2 regions of the Mycobacterium sp. IDUB_21 genome follow, and region 2 is predicted to be linked to the other one. Evidence: riboswitches for the same ligand, from Rfam matches in the RefSeq annotation. Region 2 holds a riboswitch; the other holds the start of a gene.
What was found. A riboswitch is a leader RNA that binds a small molecule or an ion and turns the genes downstream of it on or off. The one in region 2 is predicted to bind cobalamin.

Region 1: another riboswitch for cobalamin. It lies ahead of metE (5-methyltetrahydropteroyltriglutamate--homocysteine S-methyltransferase); the one in region 2 lies ahead of ACZYY4_RS02945 (magnesium chelatase subunit D family protein).

The regions. Positions count from the first base shown of each region.
Region 1 is NZ_JBVAXQ010000012.1:123,901-138,524, reverse strand. It holds gene ACZYY4_RS17850 (bifunctional 2-methylcitrate synthase/citrate synthase) at 1-946, shown strand, start outside; gene ACZYY4_RS17845 (DUF3556 domain-containing protein) at 994-2,727, shown strand; gene ACZYY4_RS17840 (HAD-IC family P-type ATPase) at 2,733-6,746, opposite strand; gene ACZYY4_RS17835 (crotonase/enoyl-CoA hydratase family protein) at 7,036-7,914, opposite strand; gene ACZYY4_RS17830 (MerR family transcriptional regulator) at 7,979-8,785, shown strand; gene ACZYY4_RS17825 (VOC family protein) at 8,807-8,998, shown strand; gene ACZYY4_RS17820 (hypothetical protein) at 9,000-9,485, shown strand; gene metE (5-methyltetrahydropteroyltriglutamate--homocysteine S-methyltransferase) at 9,563-11,866, opposite strand; cobalamin riboswitch at 11,983-12,181, opposite strand; gene ACZYY4_RS17810 (SDR family oxidoreductase) at 12,236-12,898, opposite strand; gene ACZYY4_RS17805 (thiolase family protein) at 13,002-14,147, shown strand; gene ACZYY4_RS17800 (crotonase/enoyl-CoA hydratase family protein) at 14,144-14,624, shown strand, end outside.
Region 2 is NZ_JBVAXQ010000001.1:604,140-618,763, forward strand. It holds gene ACZYY4_RS02895 (cobyric acid synthase) at 1-1,374, shown strand, start outside; gene ACZYY4_RS02900 (cobalt-precorrin-6A reductase) at 1,374-2,102, shown strand; gene ACZYY4_RS02905 (hypothetical protein) at 2,229-2,627, shown strand; gene ACZYY4_RS02910 (antibiotic biosynthesis monooxygenase family protein) at 2,720-3,010, shown strand; gene ACZYY4_RS02915 (nitroreductase family deazaflavin-dependent oxidoreductase) at 3,025-3,450, shown strand; gene ACZYY4_RS02920 (hypothetical protein) at 3,471-3,836, shown strand; gene ACZYY4_RS02925 (GNAT family N-acetyltransferase) at 3,861-4,298, opposite strand; gene ACZYY4_RS02930 (CobD/CbiB family cobalamin biosynthesis protein) at 4,301-5,230, opposite strand; gene ACZYY4_RS02935 (cobyrinate a,c-diamide synthase) at 5,230-7,617, opposite strand; gene cobO (cob(I)yrinic acid a,c-diamide adenosyltransferase) at 7,622-8,236, opposite strand; gene ACZYY4_RS02945 (magnesium chelatase subunit D family protein) at 8,236-10,215, opposite strand; cobalamin riboswitch at 10,243-10,374, opposite strand; gene cbiE (precorrin-6y C5,15-methyltransferase (decarboxylating) subunit CbiE) at 10,378-11,592, shown strand; gene cobM (precorrin-4 C(11)-methyltransferase) at 11,578-12,339, opposite strand; gene cobJ (precorrin-3B C(17)-methyltransferase) at 12,336-13,859, opposite strand; gene ACZYY4_RS02965 (precorrin-8X methylmutase) at 13,856-14,524, opposite strand; gene ACZYY4_RS02970 (nitrite reductase) at 14,521-14,624, opposite strand, start outside.

The sequences.
Region 1 (14,624 bases), on a different contig from region 2:
GCCGACCGATGCCGAACTGGCGCTGTTCTGCCAGCGGGAGCGCGCGGCGCGGCGGGTGGACCAGTCACTGCTGGCGCTGGTGGCCAAGCTCCCCGACAACTGCCACCCGATGGATGTGGTGCGCACCGCGGTCAGCTACCTGGGCGCCGAGGACCCCGCCGAAGACGACAGTGCGGAGTCGGCCAATGTCGCCAAGGCGCTGCGGATGTTCGCGGTGCTGCCCACGATCGTCGCCGTCGACATGCGCCGCCGGCGCGGCCTTCCACCGGTGGCGCCGCACAGCCACCTCGGTTACTCCGAGAACTTCCTGCGGATGTGCTTCGGGGAGGTGCCCGACCAAGTGATCGTCTCGGCGTTCGAGCAGTCGATGATCCTCTACGCCGAGCACGGGTTCAACGCCTCGACGTTCGCGGCCCGGGTGGTCACCTCGACGCAGTCCGACATCTACAGTGCGGTCACCGCCGCGATCGGCGCGCTCAAGGGTTCGCTGCACGGCGGCGCCAACGAGGCGGTCATGCACGACATGATCGAGATCGGCGAACCGGCCAGGGCCGCGGAGTGGCTGCACGGCAAGCTGTCCCGCAAGGAGAAGGTGATGGGGTTCGGTCACCGGGTCTACAAGCACGGTGATTCACGGGTGCCGACCATGAAGCAGGCCCTGGACCGGGTAGCCGCAGCCCACGACGGCGGGCGCTGGATGGAGATCTACGGCGTGCTGGAGGCCGAGATGTTCGCCGCCACCGGACTCAAGCCCAATCTGGACTTCCCGACGGGCCCGGCTTACCACCTGATGGGGTTCGACATCGAGATGTTCACGCCGCTGTTCGTGATGAGCCGGGTGGTGGGCTGGACCGCGCACATCATCGAGCAGACCGCCGCCAACGCGCTGATCCGCCCGCTGAGTGCCTATTCCGGCCGATCGCAGCGGGCCCTCGACGTCGACTGAGCCCGTTAACGCCACGATGATCTAGAACGCGTTCTAGTCTGTCGGTCATGGGATTCCTCAAGCCCGAACTGCCCGTCGTCGACTTCGCCGAATGGAGCAAGGGCAGCCGCAGTGAGAAGATCCGCCCGATGGCCCGGCACTGGGCCGAGGTGGGCTTCGGCACGCCGGTGGTGCTGCACCTGTTCTACGTGTTCAAGATCGCGCTCTACATCCTCGGCGCCTGGCTGTTCGCACTGGGCACCACGGGCATCGACGGGTTCACCGACGTGCGGCAGTGGTGGAGCGAACCGATCGTCTTCGAGAAGCTCGTGCTCTACACGATGCTGTTCGAGGTGATCGGCCTGGGCTGTGGGTTCGGGCCGCTGAACAACCGGTTCTTCCCGCCGATGGGCTCGATCCTCTACTGGCTGCGGCCGAACACCATTCGGTTGCCGCCGTGGCCGCGCCGGATTCCGCTGACTGCCGGCACCAACCGGACACCGCTCGATGTCGCGTTGTACGCAGCACTGCTGGTGATGATCCTGGTCGCTCTGTCTTCTGACGGCACCGGCCCGATTCCGGCGCTGCACACGACCGTGGGGGTACTACCGCACTGGCAGATACTGGCGATATTGGCAATCCTGGCGGTGGCCGGACTGCGTGACAAGGTGATCTTCCTGGCTGCCCGTGGTGAGGTCTACGCCCCGCTGGCAGCGGCGTTCCTGTTCACCGGAGTCGACATGGTCGTCGCGGCCAAAGCGATCTTCATGGTGATCTGGATGGGCGCCGCGACGTCAAAACTCAACCGGCACTTCCCCTATGTCATCTCGACGATGATGAGCAACAACCCGTTGGTCAGGCCGAAGGCGCTCAAACGCCTCTTCTTCAAGGACTTTCCCGAAGATCTGCGCCCCGGACGGCCGTCCAAGACGCTGGCGCATTTCAGCACGTTCATCGAGATGTGCGTGCCGTTGGTGCTGTTCTTCTCCCACGGCGGCTGGCCGACGGCGATCGCGGCCTTCGTCATGGTCTGCTTCCATCTGGGCATCCTGGTGGCGATCCCGATGGGGGTACCGCTGGAGTGGAACGTCTTCATGATCTTCGGGGTGTTGTCGCTGTTCGTCGCCCACGCCGATCTCGGCTTGAGCGATGTGAACAACGGTTGGGCAGTGGCGCTACTGTTCGCCATCAGCGCGGGCACCGTCGTACTGGGAAACCTCTTCCCGCACAAGGTCTCGTTCCTGGCCGGGATGCGCTACTACGCCGGCAACTGGGATACCACGCTGTGGTGCCTGAAAGCCGGTGCCGAAGAGAAGATCGCGCGTGGGATCGTCGCCATCGCCAGCATGCCCGCCGCGCAGCTGGAGCGCTTCTACGGCAGCCCGGAAGCCGCGCAGATCCCGATCTACATGGGATATGCGTTCCGCGGCTTCAACACTCACGGCCGGGCACTGTTCAGTCTGGCGCACCGTGCGATGACCGGCCAGGACGAGAACGACTACGCCCTCACCGACGGCGAGCGGATCTGCTCGACGGCGATCGGCTGGAACTTCGGCGACGGCCACATGTCAAATGAGCAGCTGATCGAGGCGCTGCAGCAGCGCTGCGGATTCGAACCGGGGGAGGTGCGGGTGGTCATACTCGACGCCCAGCCGATCCACCGGCAGACCCAGGCCTACCGGCTGGTGGACGCCGCCACCGGGGAATTCGAGCGCGGCTACGTCAAGGTGGCCGACATGGTGGCTCGCCAGCCCTGGGAAGACGATCTGCCCGCATATGTCGACGAGACCGCATCTCGGTGATGCGCTTACGCAGCCTCCGGGGCACGCGATAGGAAGCGGGGTGCGATGGCTGCCGCGGTGGTTGCGACCGCAGTCGATCCCAGCGCCTGCGCCCAGCCGATCGGGCCGAGCGGCGTGCAACCCATGAACTGGCTGACACCCGGGGTGCTGATCAGCAGCGCCATCGCCGCGAACGAACCGCCCGCGGTGAGGGCCACCAGCGGGGAGCGTGACTCCAGCAGGGTCTGACTCAACTGGGTGGTCACCAGCGCGACAAGGGCCACCGTGGCGGCGCGCCGCGGAAAGCCGGTGGCTCGCGCCATGAACCACGCTGCGAGCGTGGCGCCGGCCGTGGTGGTACCACGCAGCGCCACCGCACGCAGCAGCGCCTTCTCGTCGGGTCCGCGGCCACTGAAGGGCATCGGCCGCCGGGGTTGGCTCATCGCCAGCGCGGTGGCCGGGAACGCGTCGGTGACGATGTTGACCAGCAGCAACTGCCGGGTGTTCAGCGGTGCCTGACCGGTCAGTGCGCTACCGATGATGGCGAACACCGCGCCGCTGGCGTTGCCGCCGAGCAGCACCGCCACCGCCGCCTGCACCCGCTGCCACAGCTGGCTGCCCTCGTTGAGGGCGTCCAACAGCATCTCGATACGGCCGTCGAGCAGCACCACGTCCGCGGCGGTGTGGGCGGCGTCGCTGCCCTGGGCGACGATCCCGATCCCGACGGTGGCCGCGCGGATGGCGGCGGCGTCGTTGGCGCCGTCGCCGACCATCGCCGACACCTTGCCGCTGCGTTCCAGTGCCTGCACCACCTGCACCTTGTTCGCCGGTGACATGCGAGCGAACACCACCCGCTCGGTGACGGCGCGCTCCTGCTCCTTACCCGACAGGCTCTCCCATTCGGTGCCGGTGATGACCTGCTCTTCGGTGACCGGCAGACCCATCTTGCGGGCGATCGCACGGCCGGTGGTCGGGTGATCGCCGGTGATCATCCGAACGGGCACCTCCCGGCGGTGCAGCTCGGCCAGCAGACCGGCCGACCCGGCGCGCGGGGTGTCGGAGATACCGACGAATCCGATCAATGTCAGCCCGTGGGCGCACTGTTGGGCCATGGCGGCCAGTTGATCGTCCGGGTCGGGGGAGTGCGAAAGCGACTGCGCCTGCTCGGAGCTGAGCTCACGCCGGGCCACGGCGAGTACCCGTAGGCCGTCGTCCGCCAGCTGCTCCACCAGGTCGTAGACGTCGGCCGCAACATCTGCACAGGCGGCGAGCACCACTTCGGGCGCACCTTTGATGCTCAGTTCGGTTCCGGTCACCGAGGCCGCGAACGGTCGTCCGGAACGGAACGGCAGGTGGACGTCGGCCGCAGCCGGTGGGCAGCCGTCGATCACCGGCTGCGCCGCCGCGATGATCGCGGCGTCGGTCGCGTCGACATGGCCTTCCGTCGCCGGTGTCGCTTGTACTGCGCAGCGCAGCACCTCGTCGGGGGCGTGATCGGAGACAGCACGCACCTCGGTCACCTGCAGCCGGTTCTCGCTGAGCGTGCCGGTCTTGTCGAAACAGACCACGTCGACCCGGCCGAGTGCTTCCACGGAGCGCGGCACCCGCACCAGCACACCGGATTTGGTCAGCCGTTGCGCCGACGCATGCTGGGCCAGCGTCGCGACCACCGGCATGCCTTCGGGGACGGCCGCGACGGCGACCGAAACACCTTGGGCCACCGCCTGTTGCAACCTGGTGGCGCGTAGCACCCCGAGCAGGCTGACCAAGCCGCCGGTCATCAAGCTCAGCGGCCATATCCGGTCGGTGATCTGGCCGAGCTGATGACCCAGCCCGATGTCGCCGTGCCGACTTGCGACCAGGTCGGCCGCCCGGCGCACCTCGGTGTCGGGGCCCACGGCGGTCACCAGCGCCAGGCCCCTCCCGGCCGCCACGGTGGTGCCGGCGAAGAGCATGCAGCGCCGCTCGGCCAATTCCGTGCCCGGGGTGGCGTCGGTCTGCTTGGTCACCGGCAGCGACTCACCGGTCAGCGACGCTTCGTCGACTTCCAGCTTCTCGTACTCGACCACGCGGGCATCGGCCGGCACCACGTCCTCGGGCCCCACCTCGATCAGATCGCCACGCTGCAACTGATCGGGGAGCACCTGAACACGTTCGCGGGTGCCGTCGGGCCGGATCGTGACTTTCCATGCCGGCGGGATCTGTTCGGCGAGCAGCCGATTCAGCCGTAGCTCGGCGCTGAGCCGCTGCCCGGCGGCGAGGACAGCGTTGCTGGCCAGCACCGAGCCGACCATCAGTGCATCCAGCGGCGAGCCCAGTATCGCGGTGGCTGTGGCCCCCAGCCCCAGTACCGGGGTCAGCGGATCGGACAACTCGTCACGCACCGCGTCGAGGAACTGCCAGACCAGGTGACGCTGCGTGTTGGCGGCTGCGTGCGTCGCGGTGGCAGGGTCCGACGATAAGGCCAACGCGGCCTGAACTTGTTCGACCGACATGGCATGGAACTCATCGACGGGGACCGGCCGTGGCAACGGTGCGTTGACCACGTTGCGCGCCAACCGGTAACCGGAGAACACCCCTGATGCCGCGCCCAGGACGATCGGTCCGGGACCTCGGCCCCGAACGGTCGGTATCAGCAGAAGTGCGCCCATCGCCGAAGCGCCGATGGACAGCTGGACACCCCGGCGGCTGGCTGCCTTGGCCGCGGGCAGGGCGTGCAACACCCGCCACACACCGGCCAGATCGTCGACGATCAGGTCCGCGCCCAGCGGATGCGGCTGGTCGCCATCCTCGGGCAAAATGGCCACCCCGAGATCGGCGGACGACAGCGCCTGAGTGGCAGCCGAGGAGACCACCGCGACGGTGTGGCCTTCCTCCTGGTAGCGGCGCAGCGCGTCGAGCAGCGCGTCGTCGATCGAGTCTCCGGTCAGTGGAGCGATTTCGTCGAACGCCGGCCGCAATGCGCCCAGGCCGGTGGGGTCATCGATGGAAACCACCTGCACCTCGGCCTGCTGCGTCTCCGCCAGTGTCGCGGCCGCCAGCGGATGGGGCGCCGGCGCGAAAAGCGCCTCCGTTCTGGATCGACCCTTACCTCGGCGCGTGCCGGTGACCGCGTGCCAGCCCGGCTGCAGGCCGTCGTCTGCCAGCATCGCCTGGGCGCGCTCCCAGACGGTGAGATCCTTCTCGCCGGCGCCGCGAAGCCGCACCAGGCGTAACGCGTTGCTGCGGAGCACGCGCGGGTCGAGGATCACCACATCGATCCGGTCCAGCCGGCGCCAGCTGTCCGGGCTCACCTGCAACGCCTCGTCCTTGTCGGCCAACCCACGACCCAACGTCGCCGCGAACGATTCCTGGGTGGAGCGGGCGGCCTTCGGCACGGCCACCAACGCTGCGGTGCCGGCCAGGTTCGGATCACGGCTGACGGCCCCGACTACGGCGGCCCCGACCGCCTGAATCCAGGTGCCGCGCTGCAGGTGTTGTTCGACGGGCCCGGCCGGCGGCGGTACGGGCTGTGGTGTGGCCTGGTCGGCCGGCGCAGTGGTGGGGCGGGCCAGTTCCGGTTCGCGTCGGGACCACGCCCGTGCCACCGCACGGGTTTCAGCGGTCTTGAGCGTGTTGATTGCCAGGTCGACAGCCAGTATCGACGGTGCCAGGGCGAGCGCATTGGCGGTGGTGGATGCCAGCCCCAACGCAGTGTCGGTCGCACGCTTGCCGATTCGTTCCTCGAGCAGCCGGCGCAGCCGCGGCTGATGGTCTAGGGCGACCACCGCGCCTTGGACACTGGCCGGCAAGCGGGGAAACCGCAGGGCACGCCCGGCCAGCGAGATGCCCAAGCCGACCGCGGTGATACCTGCCATCGCGGCGGTGCTTACGGCCAACAAACCGTCGCCGGGAGCGGGAGCCGGGCGAGACTTTTCACCCTCGGCCGCCTCGTCGCGATCGTCGTCGGGAGGTTGGCTCTCGACCTCGGCAAGCGCGTCGTACCACTCATCCAGCGCCGGTTCGGCGTCTTCGATGAGAGCAGCTATCGAGGGGGGCATCGGTCTCCTTCGTTCGGCGACCGAATGTGCCTATGGAATCTGGCGAAACTCTCGGTCGACACGGTTGTTCGTCCGAAGGTCTCGCTCACGGAAAGTCATAGGCCCGCTGAATGACCGGGCGGGGTGGCCCGCCGTACTGACGACCATTCACATCCGCCACACGGCGGGTAGGTGCTACTCCCCTTCGCCAGCGAAGCTATACGCGCTTTGCGGCCTGCGGCTGAACGGAGTCAAGCCCCTACTTGAAATACGGGTGAACTCAGTAGATTTCAGCCGGCCGCAGAACCGGTTACCGGTCGCCAACCCACTCGTCGTAGAACGGCGGCATCGCCGAGGCCCGGGAGGTGAACTGCGGGTCGCGCTTCTGCAGGAAGGCGCGCACCCCCTCGGCGCCGTCGCCGATGCTGGTGTAGAACATCGCCAGCGAGTCCAACCGGTGCGCCTCGATCGGATCGGGCTGCGCGGAGTTGCGGTAGAGCATCTGGCGAATCAGCGCGAACGACACCGGGGAGCGGCCCTTGGTCCAGGCATCGGCCAGGGTGCGTGCGTCGGCCAGCAATGCGTCCGGTTCGTGGATGGACTGAGCCAGGCCACAGCCACGGGCTGCTTCGGCGTCCAGGATGTCGGCGCGGTACAGCAGGTCCAAAGCCGTTGGCACGCCGACGATCCGCGGCAGGAACCACGTCGAGCAGGCCTCCGGGGTGATACCCAGCTTCCCGAACACCAGACCGAAGCGCGCCTTGGTCGAGAACAGCCGGGCATCCATCGCCAGCATCATGGTGGCGCCGATCCCGACCGCGGGCCCGTTGACTGCGGCGATCACCGGCTTGCGGCAGCTATAGATCGCCAGCGTCACCTGCCCGCCGGTGTCGCGCACCCGGGCCAGCTCCGGGTTGTCGAGGTCGGCCATGTCCGCCAGCGTCGGGGACTTGGTCTCATCGAGACCGAACACGTTGCCCGAGCTGGACAGGTCCATCCCTGCGCAGAACGCGCGACCGGATCCGGTGACGATCACCGCGCGGATCGCGTCGTCGTCGTTGACCTCGACGAAGGTGCGCTCCAGCTCGTCGGCCATCTGCACGGTGAACGCATTCAAGTTGTCCGGTCGGTTGAGATAAACGGTCAGGATGCCGTCTTCGACCTCGTGGCGGATGGTGGTGAAGTCCATCAGTCGAGGCTAGTTGCACCGGTCTGTTGACTCTGCCCCCGGGGGAGACTCCAGACTCGACGTTGTGACGACATTGCTGCCAATCGGGGATTTCGCCCGGATGACCTATCTGACCGTCAAGGCGTTGCGCCTGTACCAGGAGCGCGGCCTGTTGAGTCCGGCCCAGGTCGACCCCTCTTCTGGATACCGCTACTACAGTCCCGACCAGCTGCCGATTGCCCAGGTCATCCGCCGGCTGCGGGATCTGGGGATGCCGTTGGACGAGCTGACCGAGGTGATCCGCGCCGAGGATGTCGCCGACCGCAACCGTGCCATCGTCGCCCACCTGCAGCGCCTCGAGGACCAGCTGACGCACACCCGGTCCAGCGTCGCCTCCTTGCGGTCTTTGCTCGAACAGCCGACGAGTGCAACCGACGTGAGTTACCGGTCGGTGCCTGCGACGGCGGCAGCGGCGATCGTCGACGAGGTTGAGATGACCGATGTCGAGGGCTGGTGGGCGCAGGCGTTCGCGGAACTTGACGCCGCAGTCGCGGGCGCCGCACCGGGCGTCCGCGGTGTTTTGTACTCGGCGGAGTTCTTCCAGGCGGGCCGGGGCGAGGTGATCGCGTTCCGGCCGGTGGCCGACGCGCCGGCTCGGGGCCGGGTGCACGCACGTGAGATTCCCGCCGCCGAACTGGCGGTGGCACTGCACCGCGGTGCGTTCGGTGAGCTGGATTGCACCTACGCCGCGTTGGGCACCCACGTCGCCGAACGTGAACTGGGGGTCGACGGGCCGATCCGCGAGTACTACCTGGTGTCCGGCTACGACACCGATGACGAGGCAGCGCATCGCACCGAGGTGTGCTGGCCGATCTTCCACACCAAATCCTGACCAACGACAAGGAGTTCACCCATGGAGATCACGCTGCACACCGTCACATTCGACTGTGCCGACGCGGACAAGCTGGCGCGGTTCTGGTCGCAGCTGCTGGCCCAGCCGCTCGACGACGGCGCCACCCGGTTGGCCGATCGCAGCGACGACGGCTACCGCTGGAGCACGTTGGCCGACCCCGAGGGCAACGAGTTCGACATCGTGGCGGCCTGAAATGTCATTGCTGGCAGACGCGTTGCTCGCCGCCGGACCCGCTGCCGAGCATTCCGATGCGATGGCCCGCTACGGATGGTTGGTCGGCGGCCGGTGGGACCTCGACATCACCTGGTACGGCGACGACGGCACCCGCAGCGTTGCCGGTTGGATGGTCGCGGACTGGGTGCTCGACGGTCGGGCCGTCCAGGACGTGTGGCACGCCGAAGGTCTCTTTCACGGGACGACACTGCGTGTCTACGACCCCACCCTCGACGCCTGGCACATCCAGTGGACGGAACCGCAACTGGGACTTCGACTCAGCCAACTGGGCAGGGCTGACGCGGACGGGATCGTGCAGGACGGCACGCTGCCGGACGGCACCGCCATCCGGTGGAGTTTCCGTGACATCGGTCCGGACTCGTTTCGCTGGCGCGACGAACGCAGCTACGACGGGGCGAATTGGGAACTGCGCCAGGAATATCTCGCGCGGCGTACGTCGGCGTAGGCCCGGAACGCCGAACGTGCACCCACTGCGAGATTTTGATGGTTCTTTCGCAGCAGGCGCACGTTCGGCGACCGGGGCTACACGCCGGCGCGGGCTTCTCGGGTTTCGCGGGCTGCCTTGACCATGTTGGCCAGCGAGGCGGTCACCTCGTCGGTCTTGCGGGTCTTCAGGCCGCAGTCCGGATTGACCCAGAGGCGTTGCGCCGGAACGGCGTCCAGTGCCTCACGCAGCGATGTTGCCATCTCGTCGGTGGACGGCACCCGCGGCGAGTGGATGTCGTAGACACCCGGTCCCACCCCGTTGGAGAACCCGATCGCGTTGAGGTCGTCGAGCACCTCCATGTGCGAGCGCGCCGCCTCGATCGAGGTGACGTCGGCATCCAGGTCGGCGATCGCCCCGATCACCTCGCCGAACTCCGAGTAGCACAGGTGGGTGTGGATCTGGGTGGCGTCGCTCACCCCCGAGGTCGACAGCCGGAAGGCACCGACCGCCCAATCCAGGTAGGCCTCCTGGTCCGCCCTGCGCAGCGGCAGCAGCTCGCGCAACGCCGGCTCGTCGACCTGGATCACCGCGATGCCGGCTTTCTCCAGGTCTACCGTCTCGTCGCGGATGGCCAGCGCGACCTGGTTGGCGGTGTCGGCCAGCGGCTGGTCGTCGCGGACGAACGACCAGGCCAGGATGGTGACCGGACCGGTCAGCATGCCCTTGACCGGCTTGTCGGTCAGCGACTGGGCGTAGGTCGCCCAGGCGGTCGTCATCGGCTGCGGCCGGGAGACGTCGCCGAACAGCACCGGCGGACGCACGCACCGGCTGCCGTAGGACTGCACCCAGCCGTTGGCGGTGGCGAAGAAGCCCTCCAACTGCTCGGCGAAGTACTGCACCATGTCGTTGCGCTCCGGCTCGCCGTGCACCAACACGTCCAGGCCGAGCTGCTCTTGCAGCTTGATGACGTCGGCGATCTCGGCCTTCATCCGGCGGGTGTACTCCGCCTCGTCGATCTCACCGGCGACCAGCGCGGCCCGGGCCTTGCGGATGTCGACCGTCTGCGGGAACGACCCGATGGTGGTGGTGGGCAGCGGCGGCAGGTGCAACCGCTCGTCCTGGGCGGCCCGGCGAGCCTCGGCACTGCCTCGATGTGCACCGGACGCGGTGATCGTGGCGATGCGGCCACGCACGTCGGCGTTGTTCAGCCGCGGGTCGGACTTGCGCGAGGCGACGGCGGCGTCGGACGCGGCGATCTCGTCGGCGATCTCGTCCGAGGCGTCGCGACCGTCGCGCACGGCACGGGCCAGGGTGGCCACCTCGGTCACCTTCTCGGCGCCGAACGCCAGCCAGCTACGCAGGTTCTCGTCCAGGCCCGTCTCGCCTTGCAGCGTGTATGGCACGTGAAGGGTCGAGCATGATGTAGATACAGCCACTGCAGCCGCACTTGCGAGCAGGGGCGCCAGCTTCGCCAGCGCGGCATCCAGGTCGGTGCGCCAGATGTTGCGACCGTCGACCAGACCGGCGACCAGCATCTTGGAGGCCAGCTCTGGAACCGCGGCAACTGAGGTCTCCGAGCCGTAGACCAGGTCGACCCCGATCGCCTCGACCGGCGTGCGGGCCAGGGCGGGAAGCGCCGCGCCAGGGTCGCCGAAGTAGGTGGCGACGAAGATCGACGGCCGGTTGGCCGCGCCGGCGAGGCGGGTGTAGACCTGCTCGGCCAGCGCGGGGGCGTCAGCGGCGATGTCGGTCACCAGCACCGGCTCGTCGATCTGCACCCACTCGGCGCCGGCCTCGGCCAGCTTGGAAAGCAGCTCGGTGTAGACGTCGGTCAGCTCGTCGAGGCGGAAGACCGGCGCCGGCGCGCCGTCGACGGCCTTGCTCAACAGCAGGAACGTAACCGGTCCGATGATCACCGGTCGCGCCGGGATCCCCTGCTCCTGAGCCTCTTTCAGCTCGGCGAGCACCTTGGTCGGGTTCAATTCGAACTTGGTGTCCGGGCCGATCTCCGGAACGATGTAGTGATAGTTGGTGTCGAACCACTTGGTCATCTCCAGCGGGGCGATGTCCTTGTTACCCCGGGCTGCCGCGAAGTAGCGATCCAACTCGTCGGCGACATCGGCAACCCGAGCCGGCAGCGCACCGAGCAACACCGCGGTGTCCAGCATCTGGTCGTAGTAGGAGAACGTGTTCACCGGCACCGAGTCCAGGCCGGCCTCGGTCAACTGCGCCCAGGTGTCACGACGCAGGCCTGCCGCGACGTTCTTGAGTTCGTCCTGGCCGATCCGGCCTGCCCAGTAACTCTCGGTGGCGCGCTTGAGTTCGCGGCGCGGTCCGATCCGCGGAGAGCCGAGGACGGTGGCGGTAAAGGGTTGAACGGTCACGATTTGATCCTTCAATTGTGAGGGTGGGGCACCGCCGGCGGTCGTCCAGCTGATCCGGTCTGTGCAATTTAATGCACTACAACCCTCAAAACCAGACGCCCATTCCGCGAGGCGGTGATCCGCTGGGCGCGGCGCGCCCAGCACAACAGGCAGGTCTTCGGACTCGCAGGCTCGCACGGGGGTGCACCTAGTGGCCGTCGCTTCCCAGTCACGAACACGTGACCAGTGCCTTTGACGGCGGTCGTTCCTGCATACCGCTGCGGGACAGTCCCGGATTCCCACCGGGTTCCCTCTCGCGCCCCGCGGAAAACCCGCGTCGCGCTCGATGCCGACGCCACCTCGCGGCGGTATCGACAAACCAGTTGCGTCATCAAGATTACCTGGTCAACCGGCTTCAAGTGCCTCCGGAATGGGCGTCTGGCCGTCGTTGAACTCGATGGTGCGGTGAATCGTCGAGTCGTCGGTCAGACAGGCCGCGATCACCTGTGCGACGTTGCCCCGGGACACGGATCCCTTTTCAGCGGCACCCTCGGCCGCAGTCCCAACCTCGATGCGGCCGGTGGCCGGCTCCACGGTGAGCCGACTGGGCCCCAACACCGTCCAATCCAGGTCAGCGGCCCGCAGGTGGGCGTCGGCGCCCGCCTTGGCTTGCGCGTACGGGTAGAACGGGTCGCCGTCGAGCACGCCGTGCCCGGGTCCGGCGCCGAAGTAGGACACCATCACGAACCGGCGCACCCCAGCTTGCCCAGCGGCATCGATCACCCGCATCGCCGCGTCGCGGTCCACCGCGTAGGTGCGAGCAGGGTTGCCGCCGCCGGCGCCGGCGGTGAACACCACCGCGTCGTGGTCGGCCACCAGTTCGGCCAGACCGTGGGTGTCGAGCTGTTCGATGTCGGCCACCACGGGAATCGCCCCGGTCACCGCGACCTCCTCGGAATGGTCGGGATTCCGGAAGACCGAGGTCACCTGGTCACCGCGTTCGGACAGGATGCGGCCGAGTAGCAAGGCGATCTTGCCGTGGCCGCCGATGATTACGATGCGCGCCATGGTTTCGACGCTACGCGAGACTTGAGCACCCCCGTTGGCGATGGCCGGAGGCGCCGGTCGACAATCGTCGTCAAGGACCCATCGTTGATGAAGGAGAGCACCCATGGCCGAAGCAGTCATCGTAGAGGCAGTGCGTTCGCCGATCGGCAAGCGCAACGGCGGACTTTCCGGGGTACACCCTGCGGAGCTTTCCGCCCAGGTGCTCAACGGGCTCGTCGGGCGGGCCGGGGTGGACCCCGCCCTGGTCGACGACGTGATCTGGGGCTGTGTCATGCAGGCCGGCGAGCAGGCCCTGGACATCGGCCGGACCGCACTGCTGACCGCGGGCTGGCCGGAGTCGGTGCCCGGGGTGACGGTGGACCGCCAGTGCGGATCCAGCCAGCAGTCGGTGCACTTCGCCGCCGCCGGCGTGGTGGCCGGGCACTATGACGTCGTTGTCGCCGGCGGCGTGGAGTCGATGTCGCGCACCCCGATGGGCGCCTCGCTGGCCAACGGTGGGCACCCCTACCCGGAGGCGTTCCGGAGCCGTTACAGCCAGACTCCGAACCAGGGGACCGGCGCGGAGATGATGGCCGAGAAGTGGGGTTTGGACCGCACCGCGCTCGATGAATTCGCCCTGGCCTCGCATGAAAAGGCAGCCGCAGCACAGGATTCCGGCGCGTTCACCGACGAGATCGTCGGGATCAAGGACGGCGAGGGCAACGTGATCAGCGCCGACGAGGGTATTCGCCGCGGCACCACGATCGAGAAGATGGCTCAGCTCAAGCCGGCGTTCAAAGAGGACGGCGTGATTCACGCCGGCAACTCCAGCCAGATCTCCGACGGCTCGGCGGCGCTGTTGTTCATGTCGGCGGACAAGGCACGTGAACTCGGGCTGACCCCGCTGGCGCGGGTGCACACCGCGACGCTGGCCGGCGCCGACCCGGTGATGATGCTCAGTGCCCCGATCCCGGCCACCCAGAAGGCGCTGCAGCGCAGCGGCCTGAGCGTCGACGACATCGGGGTGTTCGAGGTCAACGAGGCGTTCGCCCCGGTGCCGATGGCGTGGCTCGCCGAGATCGGCGCGGATGCGAAGAAGCTCAACCCCAATGGCGGGGCGATCGCGCTCGGTCACCCGCTCGGCGGCTCCGGCGCCCGGATCATGACCACCATGCTGTACCACATGCGCGCCAACGGGATTCGCTACGGCCTGCAGACCATGTGTGAGGGTGGCGGCCAGGCCAACACCACCATCTTGGAGCTGCTGTGAGCGACGCGGCCGTTCTGGTAGAACGGCGCGGTAACGTCCTGCTGGTCACCATAAACCGCCCCGAAGCCCGCAACGCCGTCAACGGCGCGGTCAGCACCGGCATCGGCGACGCCCTGGCGCAGGCCCAGGATGACGACGAGGTACGCGCGGTGGTGATCACCGGCACCGGTGACAAATCCTTTTGTGCCGGAGCCGATCTCAAAGCGATCGCCAGTCGGGAGAACATCTACCACCCGGAGCACCCGGAGTGGGGTTTCGCCGGTTACGTGCAGCACTTCATCGACAAGCCGACCATTGCGGCGGTCAACGGCACCGCGCTCGGCGGTGGCACCGAGATCGCGCTGGCCAGCGACCTGGTGGTTGCCGAGCAGCGGGCGCAATTCGGGCTGCCAGAGGTCAAACGCGGCCTGATTGCCGGTGCCGGTGGGGTTTTCCGCATCGTCGACCAACTGCCCCGCAAGGTCGCCTTGGAGTTGC
Region 2 (14,624 bases):
GCACGTCGCGGGGTGCGGGTGGCGCCGTACAAGGCGCAGAACATGTCGAACAACTCCATGGTCTGCACTGGTCCGGATGGCGTCAACGCGGAAATCGGTCGTGCCCAATGGATTCAGGCGCTGGCCGCCCGAGCCGTCCCCGAGCCGGCGATGAACCCGGTGTTGCTCAAACCCGGCAGTGACCAGCGCAGTCACGTGGTGCTGATGGGCCGGCCGTGGGGTGAGCTGTCGTCGTCGAATTGGATGGCGGGGCGCGGCGCGCTGGCGGACAGTGCCCACGGTGCCTACGACGACCTGGCGGGCCGCTACGACGTGATCATCGCCGAGGGCGCGGGCAGCCCGACCGAGATCAACCTGCGTGCCGGCGATTACGTGAACATGGGATTGGCGCGGCATGCCGGGCTGCCGGTGGTCGTCGTCGGCGACGTGGATCGCGGCGGGGTGTTCGCGGCGTTCTTCGGCACCGTCGCCCTGCTCTGCCCGGAAGACCAGGCGCTGGTGGCCGGGTTCATCGTCAACAAGTTCCGCGGCCGGCAGCAGTTGTTGGCGCCCGGCCTGGCCGACCTGCAGCGGCTCACCGGCCGACGGATCTTCGGCACCCTGCCGTGGCATCCGGAGTTGTGGTTGGACTCCGAGGACGCGCTCGACCTGGACGGCAGGCGCTCAGCGCGCACCGGGGCGCGCCGGGTGGCGGTGATCCGGTTTCCCAGGATCAGCAATTTCACCGACCTGGATGCGCTCGGCCTGGAGCCCGATCTGGACGTGGTGTTCGCGTCCGACCCGCGCGGGGTGTCCGACGCCGATCTGGTGGTGCTGCCCGGAACCCGCGCCACGATGTCCGATCTGGCCTGGCTCCGCTCGCGCGGGCTGGATTCCGCGATCGTTGCGCACGCCGCGGCGGGCAAGCCGGTGCTGGGGATCTGCGGCGGCTTTCAGATGCTGGGCCGATCGATCCGTGACCCCGACGGGATCGAGGGCCCACCGGGCGAGGTGGCCGGACTGGGCCTGCTGGACGTCGAAACCTGTTTCGGCGCAGACAAAGTGCTGCGAGTGTCGGATGGCGGATACGAGATACACCACGGCCGGATCATCCGGGGTGACGGCGTGTACGACTTCCTCGGCGGCCTCCGGGCGGGTCAGGTGTTCGGCACCATGGCACACGGAAGTTTCGAAGGCGATGCGCTGCGCGCAGCGTTCCTGGCCGAAAGCCTCGGGCTGGGATCGTCGGGGGTGTCGTTTCCGGCCGCCCGCGAGCTCCGACTCGACCTGCTGGCCGATCTGATCGAGGAGCACCTGGATGTCGACGCCATGCTCAAGTTGACACGCGCCGGCCCGCCGCCCGGTGTGCCGTTCTTGGCGCCGGGGGCGCCGTGATGCGCTTGCTGCTACTCGGCGGAACCGCCGAAGCCCGCGCCTTGGCCGAGCTGCTGGTCGCCGCCGGCGTCGACGTGACCACGTCACTGGCCGGCCGGGTGGCCAATCCGCGGCTGCCGCAAGGGGCGGTGCGGATCGGCGGATTCGGCGGAATCGAAGGCCTGCGTGCGGCATTGGCCGACTACGACGCCGTCGTCGACGCCACCCACCCGTTCGCCACCACCATGTCAGGCAACGCGGCCGCCGCCTGCTCGGCTGCCGGCCGCCCGCTGCTGCGACTGGAACGGCCCGGCTGGGCGGAGCGGGCCACGCCGTCTTGGCATTGGGCCGACTCCCACGAGCAGGCCGCCGCCATCGCAGCCCGGCTGGGCCGCCACCCGGTGCTGACCATCGGGCGCCAACAGCTGGCGTCCTACCTTCCGGCGCTGGCCGACGCCGCGGTGCTGGCCCGCGTCGTGGACCGGCCGTCGATCACGCTGCCGCCGGACTGGACGGTGGTGACCGATCGGGGTCCGTACGCGCTGCCGGGCGAGCTCGCGCTGCTGCGCGACCACCGCGCCGACGCCGTGGTGACCAAGGATTCCGGCGGTGAGTACACCTGGCCGAAGATGCTGGCCGCCAAGGAACTCGGCCTGCCGGTGGTCATCGTGCGCCGTCCGGCCCGGCCGGCGGGGGTGAGATGCGTGTCCGACGTGGAGGCGGCGCTGGCCTGGGTGCTCGCATCATGAGTGAACCCGGAGCATCCGGGTTGTTCACTCGGCCAACGCGCAGTCCATCCACAGCTGTCGTCCGGTTCAGCAGGAGTTCGCCGCCCTAATATATCGTGACACGATAAATCGGGGTGGGGGTCGATCATGAAGTTCTCCTACTGCGGGGTCGCGGCCTGTTGTGCGGTGGCGTTCATGTCCGTCGCGCCGCCGGCCGGCGCGGATCCACCTGACCCGTACCAGCCGGACCTGCCGAAGAATTACTGCCCAGGTGGGCAGTGGGGTTTCGGCCGCCTGCGAGTCTGCGACGGCGAGAAATATCCCGACGGGTCGTACTGGCACCAGTGGATGGGCGGCAACCGCTGGGCCGGACCGACCTGGAATTACGACTGCGTCGGCGACAGCGGCAACAACGTGTTCCCGGACCCGCCGCCACCGGGCGGTTGCGCCGGTGTGATTCCGCCCGAACCGCCGCCCCCGCCCGGTGAGCCCGCGCCACCGCTGCAACCTGGTCCCGGGCCGCCGCCTGGTCAGCCCGCCGGCTGAGTCGCGGCGCAGCCGGGGCGGGCACCATGGCCAGTGCGGTCGCAAGCAGGGGGGTAACGCTCGACACATGCCTTCGGTGCACACTGGTGGGCGTGATTGTCGAGCATGGTGTGCTGCCCATCCGCCCCGGCCGGGAAGCCGAGTTCGAAGCGGCGTTCGCCACGGCGCGGCCGCTGATCTCGGCGGCTCCGGGCTTCCTGGGAATTTCGATGTCCCGCTCGATCGAGTCGCCGAGCCTGTACCTGCTGTTGGTGCGGTGGGAGAACGTCGAGGCGCACACCGAGGGCTTTCGGAAGTCACCGGAATTCGAGCAGTGGCGGGCGCTGCTGCATGAGTTCTACGAATCCCCGCCGGTGATCGAGCACTTCGTGGATATCGATTAGGGAGACGATCGACCGTGGACGCGAACAAGGCCCTGGAATTCAATGCCCGCAACATCGCGGAGTTCCGCAGCAGCGGTGGAAAGCTGGGTGGTCCGTTCGAGGGCGCCCCGGTACTGCTGCTGACCACCACCGGGGCCAAATCCGGGCAGCCGCGCACCAGTCCGATGATGTACCTGCCCGAGGGCGACCGGATCATCGTGTTCGCCTCCAATGCGGGCAAGGACAGCCATCCCAGCTGGTATCACAACCTGCGGGCGAACCCGTCGGCCACCGTCGAGATCGGCACCGAAACGCATCCCGTCACCGCCGCCGAGATCACCGGCGCCGAACATGACCGGCTCTACGACATCCAGGCCGAGCGCTACCCCGGCTTCGCCGAATACCGGGAACGCACCGACCGGGTGATCCCCGTCATCGAGCTGACCAGAAGCGCGGCCTGAGCCGAGTAGCATCGCGACCCATGGCTCGCTGCGGTTACGCTCACGACGCCGTTGTGGTGATGAAGCCCGGCGGCAGTCCGAACGCGCTCGGCGGAGCCATCGCGAAGGCACTGTGCGGGGGCTGGGACCACCCGCCGCCGTGCCCACTCGCGCCGCATCACGTCGCCAATCAGGTCGCCGGTGACGACGTGACGTTGCGGGTGCTGTTCGCCGCCGAAGCTGCCGACGAACCACGGGTCCGAGGGCTCATCGGCGAAGCGCTTGCTGCCGGAGAACTGACCGGCCCCGACGGGCTCGTCACCAAATGGCGGCTGAAATCTGCCGCTGCCGGCCGGGTCCGGTCGAGCGAGGAAGACCACGTCGCCGAACTGATCGCCCATCACTGAACTGTTGAGCCCAAGCGGTGGTGGTCAGTCGCGAACGTTCGGCATCCCCGTGCGACGTTCCATGAAGGTCGCATCGGGAGCGGCGAAGCCGTAGGTCTCATACAGCCCGTGCGCATCGGCGGTGTGCAGCATCCACCGAAAGTCCCGGCCCGGGCCCTCGTCGATCATCATTCGCAGCAGCCCTCTGCCGATGCCCCGGCCCCGCTCGGCACGCGAGACATAGACATCGGCCAGATAGGCCATGGTGGCCCCATCGGCGAACGCCCGGCAGAAACCCACCATCGCCCCATCATCGGACCGGTACGCGCCCACCACACGCCACGCGTTCTCGAGTTGGCGGTCGAACATCTCGCGGGTGCGGTACTTGGCCCAGTACGTGTGCTCGGCCAGCTCGTGCCAGAGCCAGTCCCGATCCACCCGCGCACCGTCGGTCGAAAAATCGATACCGTCGAGGGCCGCCACAACTACCTCCGCATCTCGCCCCGGGCCAGACAACACACCACCGCAGTGAGCATGGCCCCGACGCCCACCCGCCGGGCCAGCCGCGTCGCCCGCGGAATATCGGACGGCACCGGCGCCCGACCGTAGCCCATCCGAGCCCGGTCTTCCCGTCGATCCCCGTAATAAGTGTTGACCCCGCCGAGCTGCAGGCCCAGTGCGCCCGCGAAGGCGGCCTCGATCACCCCGGCGTTGGGGCTCGGATGATGCCGGGCGTCGCAGCGCCAGGCACGCACCGCGCCAACGGGATCCGGGCCCAGTACGGCGGCCAGCACGCCGCTCAACCGGGAGGCGGGCAGGCCCAGCACGTCATCCAGCCGGGCTGCCGCCCAGCCGAACCGGCCGTAACGGGCGTTGCGGTGGCCGATCATCGCGTCCAGGGTGTTGACGGCGCGGTGCGCCACCAAGCCCGGAACGCCGGCCGCCGCACCCCAGACCAAGGATGCCACCACCGCGTCGGAGGTGTTCTCGGCCACGGATTCGACGACGGCGCGGGCGATCTCGGCCGGGCCCAGCGCAGTGGTGTCACGGCCGACCAGGTGGCGAACCCGGACACGGGCCCGGTCGAGGTCTCCGGCGTCCAAGAAGTCATACACGGCGGCAGCCTCGCGCTCCAGCGAGCGTCCGCCGAGTACCGCCCAGGTCGCCAGGGCAGTCAGCGCGGTACGCGCCAACGGGTTTCGGGCCGAGTGTTCGGCGGCGTACGCCAGCCCGGTGGCACCTCCGGCCAGCATCAGAACGTGGGCCAGACCGCTCGCGTGGTTATCACAGTAAAGCCGCTGCTCCAACGCCAGCGCGCAGCTCCCGAATCCGGCTACCGGGTGCAGCCGGCGCGGGTCACCCCAGGCGCGGTCGGCGGCGTAACCGAGCAGCAGCCCGAAAGCCCGGGCCGGCATCACCGGACCCGGTCGAGTGCGGCCAGCAGTCGATCGGTCAATTCCGGGGGACGGACCGCGATCCGCACCCAACTGTCGTCGAGACCCGGAAAGGTGTCAGCACGCCGCACCGCAACACCCGTCTCACGCAACGCCGCATGCACCCCAGCGCCGACCCGGGCCAGCACATAGGGCGCGGCCCCGGCAACGAACGGCACACCGCGAGCAGCGAGAGCGGCGCCCAACACTTCCCGCCAAAACGCCAATTGCTTTGCCCGGCACTCACTCTCGGTCAACGCCCGCTCGTCAGAACAGGCCAGCATGGCGGCCAACGCCGGCGCCGACACCGACCAGGGGATCTGCAGCCGTGCCGCGTCGGCGATCAGCCGCGGATCGCCGAGCAGGTATCCGGCCCGGACCCCGGGGATCGACCAGTGCTTGGTCAGGCTGCGGCTCACCAGCAGGCCCGGATGCCGTTGCCCGGCCAGGCTTTCCGGCTCACCGGGAATCGCGTCCAGGAACGCCTCGTCGACCAGGACCACCCGCCCGGGCCGCAGCAGCATTCGCAGTGTCTCGGCCGGATGCAGAACCCCGGTGGGATTGGTCGGGTTGCCGACGACGAAGAGGTCGGCGTCGTCGGGCACGTCGTCGGGATGCAGCGCGAAGTCGTCTTCGGCCCGGCACAGCACGGTGGTGACGGTGTGGCCGGCGGCGATCAGCGCCGCGTGCGGCCCGGTGTACTGCGGGTGCACCACCACCGGCCGCCGCCATGCGCGCAACCGGGCCACCAGATCGAATGCCTCGGATGCACCCGCGGTGGGCAGCACCTCATCGGGGCGCAGACCATGCCGGTCGGCCAGCGCATCGCGGGCCGCAGCCGGGTCGGGGTAACGGGCGGCGTCCGCCAGCGAGTTGTGCAGGGCGTCATCCAGCCAGCCCGGACGCGGCCCGGCGTAGACGTTCACCGCGAAATCGAGCAGCCCGTGCCTCGCCTCGGCATCGCCGTGATGGCGCAGAGCGGAATCGCCGTGACGGCGGTCGGCGCCGGCGAAGCGGTGCGTGGCATCGGCGAAGCGCTGAGCCAGCCCGGGATACCCGGCCCAGTGGGTGTGCAGATACGACGCGTGCAGGCTCGGTCCGCCGATACCGTCCGGGCCATCGGGCAGCTGCCAGGCGGCGGCGACCGGGTCGGCGAAAATGACACGGGTGCGGTGGAACTCGTGTCCGGTCACCTGGTCGCCGGCCCGCGCCAGCAGGCTGTCGGCCGGTGCGGTGGCGGACCGGTAGCCCAGGGTCAGGCGCGGCGACATCTCCGCGTCGGCGGGCAATGCCCCCACCCCGGGGGCCGCGTCGACACTGCGACACAGATACGCCAGCCCGCCGCATTCGGCGACGGTCGGTACCCCCGCGTCGATGGCCGCCCGCACCGCATCGAGCAGCGCGGTGTTGGCAGCCAGTTCGGCGGCGTACACCTCCGGGAACCCGCCGCCCAGGTAGATTCCCGCGGTCCCGGCCGGCAGATCCGAGTCGGTGAGTGGGTCGAAGCAGGCGACCTCGCAGCCTGCGGCGCGCAGCAACTCGAAAGTCTCGGTGTAGCCGAACGTGAACGCCCGGCCGCCGGCGACAGCCACCACCGGCCGATGGGTCGACCCGACGCCCACCTCAGCGGTCGGATCCCAGGGCCGGCCGGCCAAACTTGGTGCTCGCCGCGCGATCTCCAATACCGCCTCGAGGTCCACGTGCTGCTCGATCAGCCCGGCCAACCGGGCCACCATCGCACCGGACTCGTCCCGTTCGGCGGCCGGTACCAGCCCGAGGTGCCGAGACGGCGCCTGCACACCGGGGTCACGGGGCAGCACCCCCAGCACCGGAATGCCGAGGGGGCGCAACGCGTCAACGACTTCCTCGGCGTGCCGGGCGCTACCTGCCCGATTTAGGATCACGCCGGCCACCCGCACGTCCGGGTCGAACGCGACCAGGCCCGCCACCATCGCCGCGTGCGTCCGGGAGGCGTGCGAGATGTCGACGACCAACAGCACCGGTGCCGCGGTCAGCGCCGCCACATGGGCAGTGGAGGCGTCGCCGCCGGAGCCGAGCCGTCCATCGAAAAGCCCCATCACGCCTTCGATTACGGCTATATCGGCCATGTCGACCAAATCGGCGCCTCCAGCGCCGTGCAGCAGCAGCGGAACGATCCGGTCCGCACCGACCAGATACGGATCCAGGTTGCGGGCCGGGCGCCCGGTGGCCAGCGCGTGATAGCCCGGATCGATGTAGTCCGGGCCGACCTTGTGTCCGCTGACCCGCAGTCCGCGCGCGGCCAGGGCCGCCATCACCCCGACGGCCACCGTGGTCTTGCCGTGCCCGGACGCGGGCGCGGCGACGACAGCCCGGGGTAGAGGAACCATGCCCCTACCACTCAACGCCGCGCTGGCCCTTCTGTCCGGCGTCCATCGGATGCTTCACCTTGGTCATCTCGGTGACCAGGTCGGCGATCTCGATCAGCTGCGGGTGGGCGCGACGGCCGGTGATGACCACATGCTGATTGCCCGGCCGGTTGCGCAGCGTTTCCACCACGTCGTCGACGTCCACCCAACCCCAGTTGATCGGGTAGGTGAACTCGTCGAGCACGTACAGGTCGTGGGTCTGCTCGGTCAGGCGGCGTTTCACTTCGGTCCAGCCGGCCAGGGCGTCGCCGGCGTGGTCCTCGGTGCTGCCGGCCTTTCGGCTCCATGACCATCCCGAGCCCATCTTGTGCCACTGCACCGGGCCGCCCTCGCCGGTCTCGTCGTGCAGGGTGCCGAGCCGTTCGAGCACCGCCTGCTCGCCGACCCGCCATTTCGCCGATTTCACGAACTGGAACACGCCGATCCGGAACCCCTGGTTCCAGCCGCGCAGTGCCATCCCGAACGCGGCTGTGGACTTTCCCTTGCCGTCGCCGGTGTGCACCATCAGCAGCGGACGGTTGCGGCGCTGACGGGTGGTCAGGTTGTCATCGGGCACCGTCAGCGGTTGTCCTTGGGGCATCAGGCGGCTCCTCTTCCGGTGGCGTCACGCACGATACCGGTGAGCGCCTCGGCACTCACCTGGGGCAGCGGGACGTATTCGGCCCGCAGGTGCTCGGCCAGGGTGCGCGCCAACCCGAGTCGCATCCGGCCGCTCTCACAATCCACGACTACCGCCGAAAAGTCTTGCCCGGCAAGCTGAACCGCGGCTCGTCGGGACCGCTCGACCGGGTCGACGCCGGCGGTGGCCCGGCCGTCGGTCAACACCACCAGCAGCGGGCGGCAGGCCGGGTCGCGCAGCCGTTCCCGGCGAATCACCTCGTAGGCTTCGAGCAGCCCCTCGGCCAACGGGGTGCGGCCACCGGCGGGCAACTCATCGAGCCGGACGGCGGCGATCTCCACCGACCCGGTCGCGGGCAGCACCACTTCCGCCCGCGCATCGCGGAACGTCACCACCGCGACCCGGTCCCGGCGACGGTAGGCGTCGAGCAACAGGGACAAGATGGCGGTCTTGACATGCCGCATCCGCTCGGCGGCGGCCATCGACCCGGAGGTGTCGACGACGAACAGCACCAGGTTCGCCTCGCGGCCCTCCCGGGTGGCACGCCGAAGATCGTCCGCCGCCAAGATCATCCGTCCGCCCACTCGGCCGCGGGCGCCCTGGTGCGGTGCGGCGGCCCGCAACGTCTCGAACAGGTGTAGCCCGCCGCCGATGTTTCTTGCGGTGGCACCCACCCGGCGCCCGGAGCTGGTGCGGGCCCGGCTGCGCCGGCCGGCGCGTCCCGCTCCGACGCCGTCGACGGTGAACAATCTTGCCCGGTAAGGGGAGTCGGCGCCGACGGTCGAGGTGGACCCGGGTTTGGCCGGTGCCGGCCCGCCCTGTTCTGGCGGTGCGGCGTTCCCGCCGTCCGGCGGGCCGTCCGGGTCGGGGTCGGGGTCGTGTTCGGGGTCGGGCTCGGGGCCGGAATCTGCCGGCGGCAGCAGCTCGTCGAGTTCGCTCTCGTCGAGGCCGGGGGCGTCAAATGGCTTGCGCCGCCGTCGATGCGGCAGTGCCAGCCGTGCGGCGACGCGAAGATCGGTGATGTTGACCGCCTCGCGGCCCTGCCACGCCGCGTGGGCGACCGCGGTGCGGGCACAGACGATGTCGCCGCGCAGACCGTCCACGTCGAACGCCGCACAGATCTCCCCGATCTTTACCAGCGCGGCGTCGGTGAGCAACACTCGCGGCAGCAGTTCCCGGGCCTGCTGGATCCGGGCCCGCAGCCGGTCCTCGGCCGCGGCGTAGCCGCGCACGAAGGTTTCGGGGTCGGCGTCGAAGGCCAACCGCCGGCGTACCGCTTCGGCGCGCAACACCGCGTCGCGCGGTGCCGACACCTCAACGGTCAGCCCGAATCGGTCGAGCAGTTGCGGGCGCAACTCGCCCTCTTCGGGATTCATCGTCCCGACGATCACGAAACGGGCGGCGTGGGTCACCGAGACGCCGTCGCGCTCCACGGTCAGGCGCCCCATCGCGGCGGCGTCCAGCAGCAGGTCCACCAGGTGGTCGGCGAGCAGGTTCACCTCGTCGACGTAGAGGATGCCGCGGTTGGCCCGTGCCAAGAGTCCGGGCTCGAATTCCACTACGCCGGTGCCCAGTGCCCGCTCCAGGTGGATGGACCCCACCACCCGGTCCTCGGTGGCACCGACCGGAAGTTCCACCAGCCGCACCGGGCGGGTCTGCACGGCAGTGTCGGTAGGGAACGGGCCGTCGGGGGAGAGCGGGTTCGTCTCGGCGGGATCGGAGGAGAAGCGGTCGCCGGACACCACGTCGATGGGCGGCAGTACCTGGGCCAACGCGCGAACCAGCGTCGACTTGGCGGTGCCCTTCTCGCCGCGGATGAGCACCCCGCCGATGCCGGGGGAGATCGCGCTCAGGACAAGCGCCAGCGCCATGTCGTCGAGGCCGCCCGGGGCGTCCGGGTCGCCGCCGAGGACGGCAGGAAAGGGGTACAACTGATGCATTGAGGCTCCGCTCGTGATGACCAACGTTGGTGTTGGCAACGCGAAGCCGGTATCCGGACTGACCGTGACAGTTTCATCGAGAAAATGCCGCGGAACACCGTAGCGGGCCTGCGTCGGAGTCACACCGACTTCCCTGGCACTTCGCGCCGATACCCTAACACCGTGCACACCCGAGCCCATCACATCACCGTCGTCGGTATCGGCGCCGACGGCTGGGACGGCCTTGCCGGACCGGCCAGGCAGACGGTGCTGGCGGCCGACGTCGTGATCGGCGCACCGCGCCACCTGGATCTGTTGCCGCCGGTGGACGGACAGCAGCGGCCGGCCTGGCCGTCGCCGCTGCGGGCCGGGCTGCCGGCGCTGTTCGACGGCCTGGTGGGCCGGGTGGTCGCGCTGGCCTCCGGCGATCCGCTGCTGTCCGGAGTGGGCAGCACACTGATCGAGATGCTCGGCGCCGAGAACGTCACGGTGGTCCCGGCGGTCTCCTCGGTGACGCTGGCCCGGGCCCGGCTGGGTTGGCCGGCGGAGTCGGCTGCGGTGATCAGGACGCCGGGCGGTGAGGTCCACGCGCTGCTGCGTGAGTTGACGCCGGGCCGTCGGGTGCTGGTCCTGTCCGCCGACGAGACGACGCCCGCACAGATCGCCGCGCTGCTGAACCACCGCGGCTACGGCGACAGCCGGATGGTGGTGCTCGGCGACCTCGGTGGCGCGGCCGAGTCCGCCCTGGAAACCACCGCGGCCACCTACCCCGCGTTTCAAGGCCCGGTGCCGCGGCTCAACCTCGTCGCGTTGGAGCTGGCCGGCCCGCTGGTGACCGGCTGGTCGGCCGGATTGCCCGATGACGCCTACGACCACGACGGGCAACTGACCAAGCGCGACTTGCGGGCTTCCGCGCTGGCCCGACTGGCGCCGGCGCCCGGACAGTTGTTGTGGGATGTCGGTGCGGGCGCCGGCTCGGTGGGAATCGAATGGATGCGCGCCCACCCGAGCTGTCGGTCGATCGCCATCGAAGCGAATCCGGCCAGGGCACAGCGGATCTCGGATAATTCCCGCAACCTCGGGGTACCCGCGCTGCGCGTCGTGTGTGCCGCCGCGCCGCAGGCGTTGGCAGGGCTGCCGGCGCCGGACGCCGTCTTCGTCGGCGGCGGGTTGAGCCGGCCGGGGGTGCTCGAGGCCTGCTTGGCCGGGCTGCGGCCCGGCGCGCGACTGGTAGCCCACGGCGTCACGCTGGAAACCGAGGCGCTGCTGGTGGCGGCCTACCGCGAACACGGTGGTGAGCTGACCCGCATCCACGTCGAACACGCCGCCCCGCTCGGCACCTTCACCGGCTGGACGCCGGCCCGGGCGGTCACCCAGTGGGCGCTAGTTCTGCCCTGACCGGTCCCGCGCCGCGTCGTAGAGATGGCTCTCGCCGGCACACGGATCGGGCAGATCCGCAACAGCCCGCCCGATGAGAATCACCGCGGCCGAACGCAATCCCACCGCTTCGACGGCGCCTGCGATGTCGGCGACGGTGCCGCGCAGCACGAGTTCATCGGCTTGCGAGGCGCGGTAGACCACCGCGACCGGGCAGTCCGCGCCGTATTCGGATTCCAGCTCGCCCATCAGTTCCCGGATCCGGGTGATCGCCAGATGCAGCACCAGGGTGGCGCCGGTTGCGGCGAACGCGGCCAGCGATTCGGACTGCGGCATCGCGGTGGAGGCGGCCTGAACCCGGGTCAGCACCACCGACTGCGTCACCAGCGGCACCGTGAGCTCGCGGCCGAGCACCGCGGCCGCCGCCGCATAGGCCGGGACTCCGGGGGTGATGTCCCACGGCACTCCGGCCGCATCGAGCCGGCGGGTCTGCTCGAACACCGCGCTGTACAGCGACGGATCGCCCGACACCAGCCGCACCACCCGCCGGCCTGCCCGGTGCGCGGTGATCAGCCGGTCCACGATCGCATCCAGGTCCAACACGGCGGTGTCGACGAGCTCTGCTGTGGCGCAGCAGTGTTCGAGTACATCCGGGTCGAGATAGCTGCCCGGGTAGAGCACCACGTCGGCCTCGGACAGCCGTCGGGCCGCCCGCACCGTCAGCAGATCCGCGGCGCCCGGTCCGGCGCCGACGAAGTGCACCGTCACCGCACCCACCGAGGTGTCCACACCCGGCCCGACGCCGTCACCTGGGTTGACGAAGCACCGACCAGCACAAGGCATTTCATGTCGATCGCGTCGGTGTCCAACTCGCCCAGCGTGGTCACGGTCAGCGATTCCTGATCCCGGCCGATGTCGCGGCCGACCACCACCACGGTCTGCGGGGCGCGGTGCTCCAACAACACTTTGCGGGCGAGCGCGATCTGGTCGGGCCGGGCGCGGGAGGCCGGGTTGTAGATCGCCAGAACCAGATCTGCTCCCGCGATCGCGGCCAGCCGCGCCTCGATCACCTCCCACGGTTTGAGCCGGTCGGACAGGCTCAGCACCGCGAAGTCGGCCCCGATCGGGGCGCCGGCCGCCGCGGCCACCGCCTGCACCGCCGAGACGCCGGGCAGCACTCGCACCGAGACGCCTTGGCAGCGCTCATCTGCTGTGCTTTCCAACGCCTCGAACACCGCGGCAGCCATGCCGAACACTCCGGCATCGCCACCGGAGACCACCGCCACCTTCTGGCCGCGGGCCGCCAGATCCAGCGCGAAGCGGGCCCGGTCGACCTCGACGGTGTTGCCCGAGGAGTGCCGCTGCAGTCCCTCGCGCTGTGGAATCCGCGCGAGGTAGGGCCCATAGCCCACCACGTGGTCGACGGTGGCCAGTGCCGCGGCCGCCTCGCCGGTCAACCAGGCCTCGGGCCCGGGTCCCAGCCCGATCACCAGCAGCTCGGCGGCAGTACGCACCGGCTCAACGACCGCCGGGACAGGATCGGCCGACGTCCGTGATCGCTGCCCGTTGCGCGAGTCCCCGTCCACGACGATCAGCGACAAATACGGGACTTCCTCCGCGGCGTTCATGGCGGCCACCGGCAGCCAGCGCTGCTGCGGATGACTGGCCCGCTCGACGTAGTAGGCGTGCTCGAGGCGGCCGGCGGCGGCCAGCGCGCGGCGCACGGCGGGGAAGGTGCGGCCCAGCTTCATGATGACGGCGCCGTCGGTGTCGGCCAGCCGCATCGCCAACTCGTGCTCGGGCAGCGTGCCCGGCAGCACGGTCAGCACGTCGGTCTGGCGCACCAGCGGCATCCCGAGCGCGGCGGTGGCGGCGCTGAACGCCGGGACCCCGGGAATGATCTCGGTGTCGAAGCGGGCGGACAGCCGATCGTGCATGTACATGAACGAGCCGTAGAACAGCGGATCGCCTTCGGTCAGCAGCGCCACTGTGCGGCCCGCGGCCAGGTGGGCGGCCAGCCTCGACGCCGAGGCCTCGTAGAAGTCGGCGAGCGCCCCGGCATAGCCGCCGGGGTGATCGGTGACCCCGGTGGTGACCGGGTAGCGCAGCTCCTCCTCGATCACGCCGGGGCGAATCAGGTCGGCGGCGATGGTGCGCGCATAGGAGTTCTTCTTGACGCCGGCGTGGTAGGCGACCACGTCGGCCTCGGCGATGATCCGGGCGGCTTTGCGGGTGATCAGTTCGGGATCGCCGGGACCCAGGCCCACCCCGTAAAACCGGCCGGTCATTCCTGCTCCGAGGCGAGTGCGTTCAGGGCCGATGAGGTGATCGCCGAGCCGCCGCGACGGCCGCGCACGGTCACGAACGGGATGTCGATGCCGTGGTCGGTGTACAGCGCAGCCAACGCCGCCTTGGACTCGGCGGCGCCGATGAACCCCACCGGGCAGCCGACGATCACCGCCGGGCGCGGTCCGCCGTCGAGGATCAGTTCCAGCAGATGGAACAGCGCCGTGGGGGCGTTGCCGATCGCGACGACGGCACCGGCCAGCTCGGGCTCCCACAGGGAGACGGCCGCCGCCGACCGGGTGGTGCCCCATGCCCGTGCCAGCTCCGGAACCCGCTCGTCGCGCAGATAGCAGCGCACCTCGTTGCCGGCGGGCAACCGCCCGGCGGTCACCCCGACCGCCACCATCCGGGCATCGCAGAGGATGGGTGCGCCGGCGTCGAGTGCGGCCCGGCCGGCCGGTACCGCGTCGGGGTGGATCAGCAGATCCTTGGCGACATCGGTCTGTCCGGCGCCGTGGATCATCCGGACCGCGAGCCGCTCGGCCGACGCGGGGATGTGCGACAGGTCGGATTCGCGGCGAATGGTGGCGAACGATTCGACGTAGATGGCCGGACCGTCCTCGAGGTAGGAATACCGCTTGGTGGGACGGCGGGCGGGCCTCGTCACGGATTCGTCTCCTGTGCATCGGGAATGAAGACACCCTGCCATGGCGTCACCACCAGGTCGGTGTGCGCCGGCAGCGAGCGCCCATGCTCCGGCGTGAGTA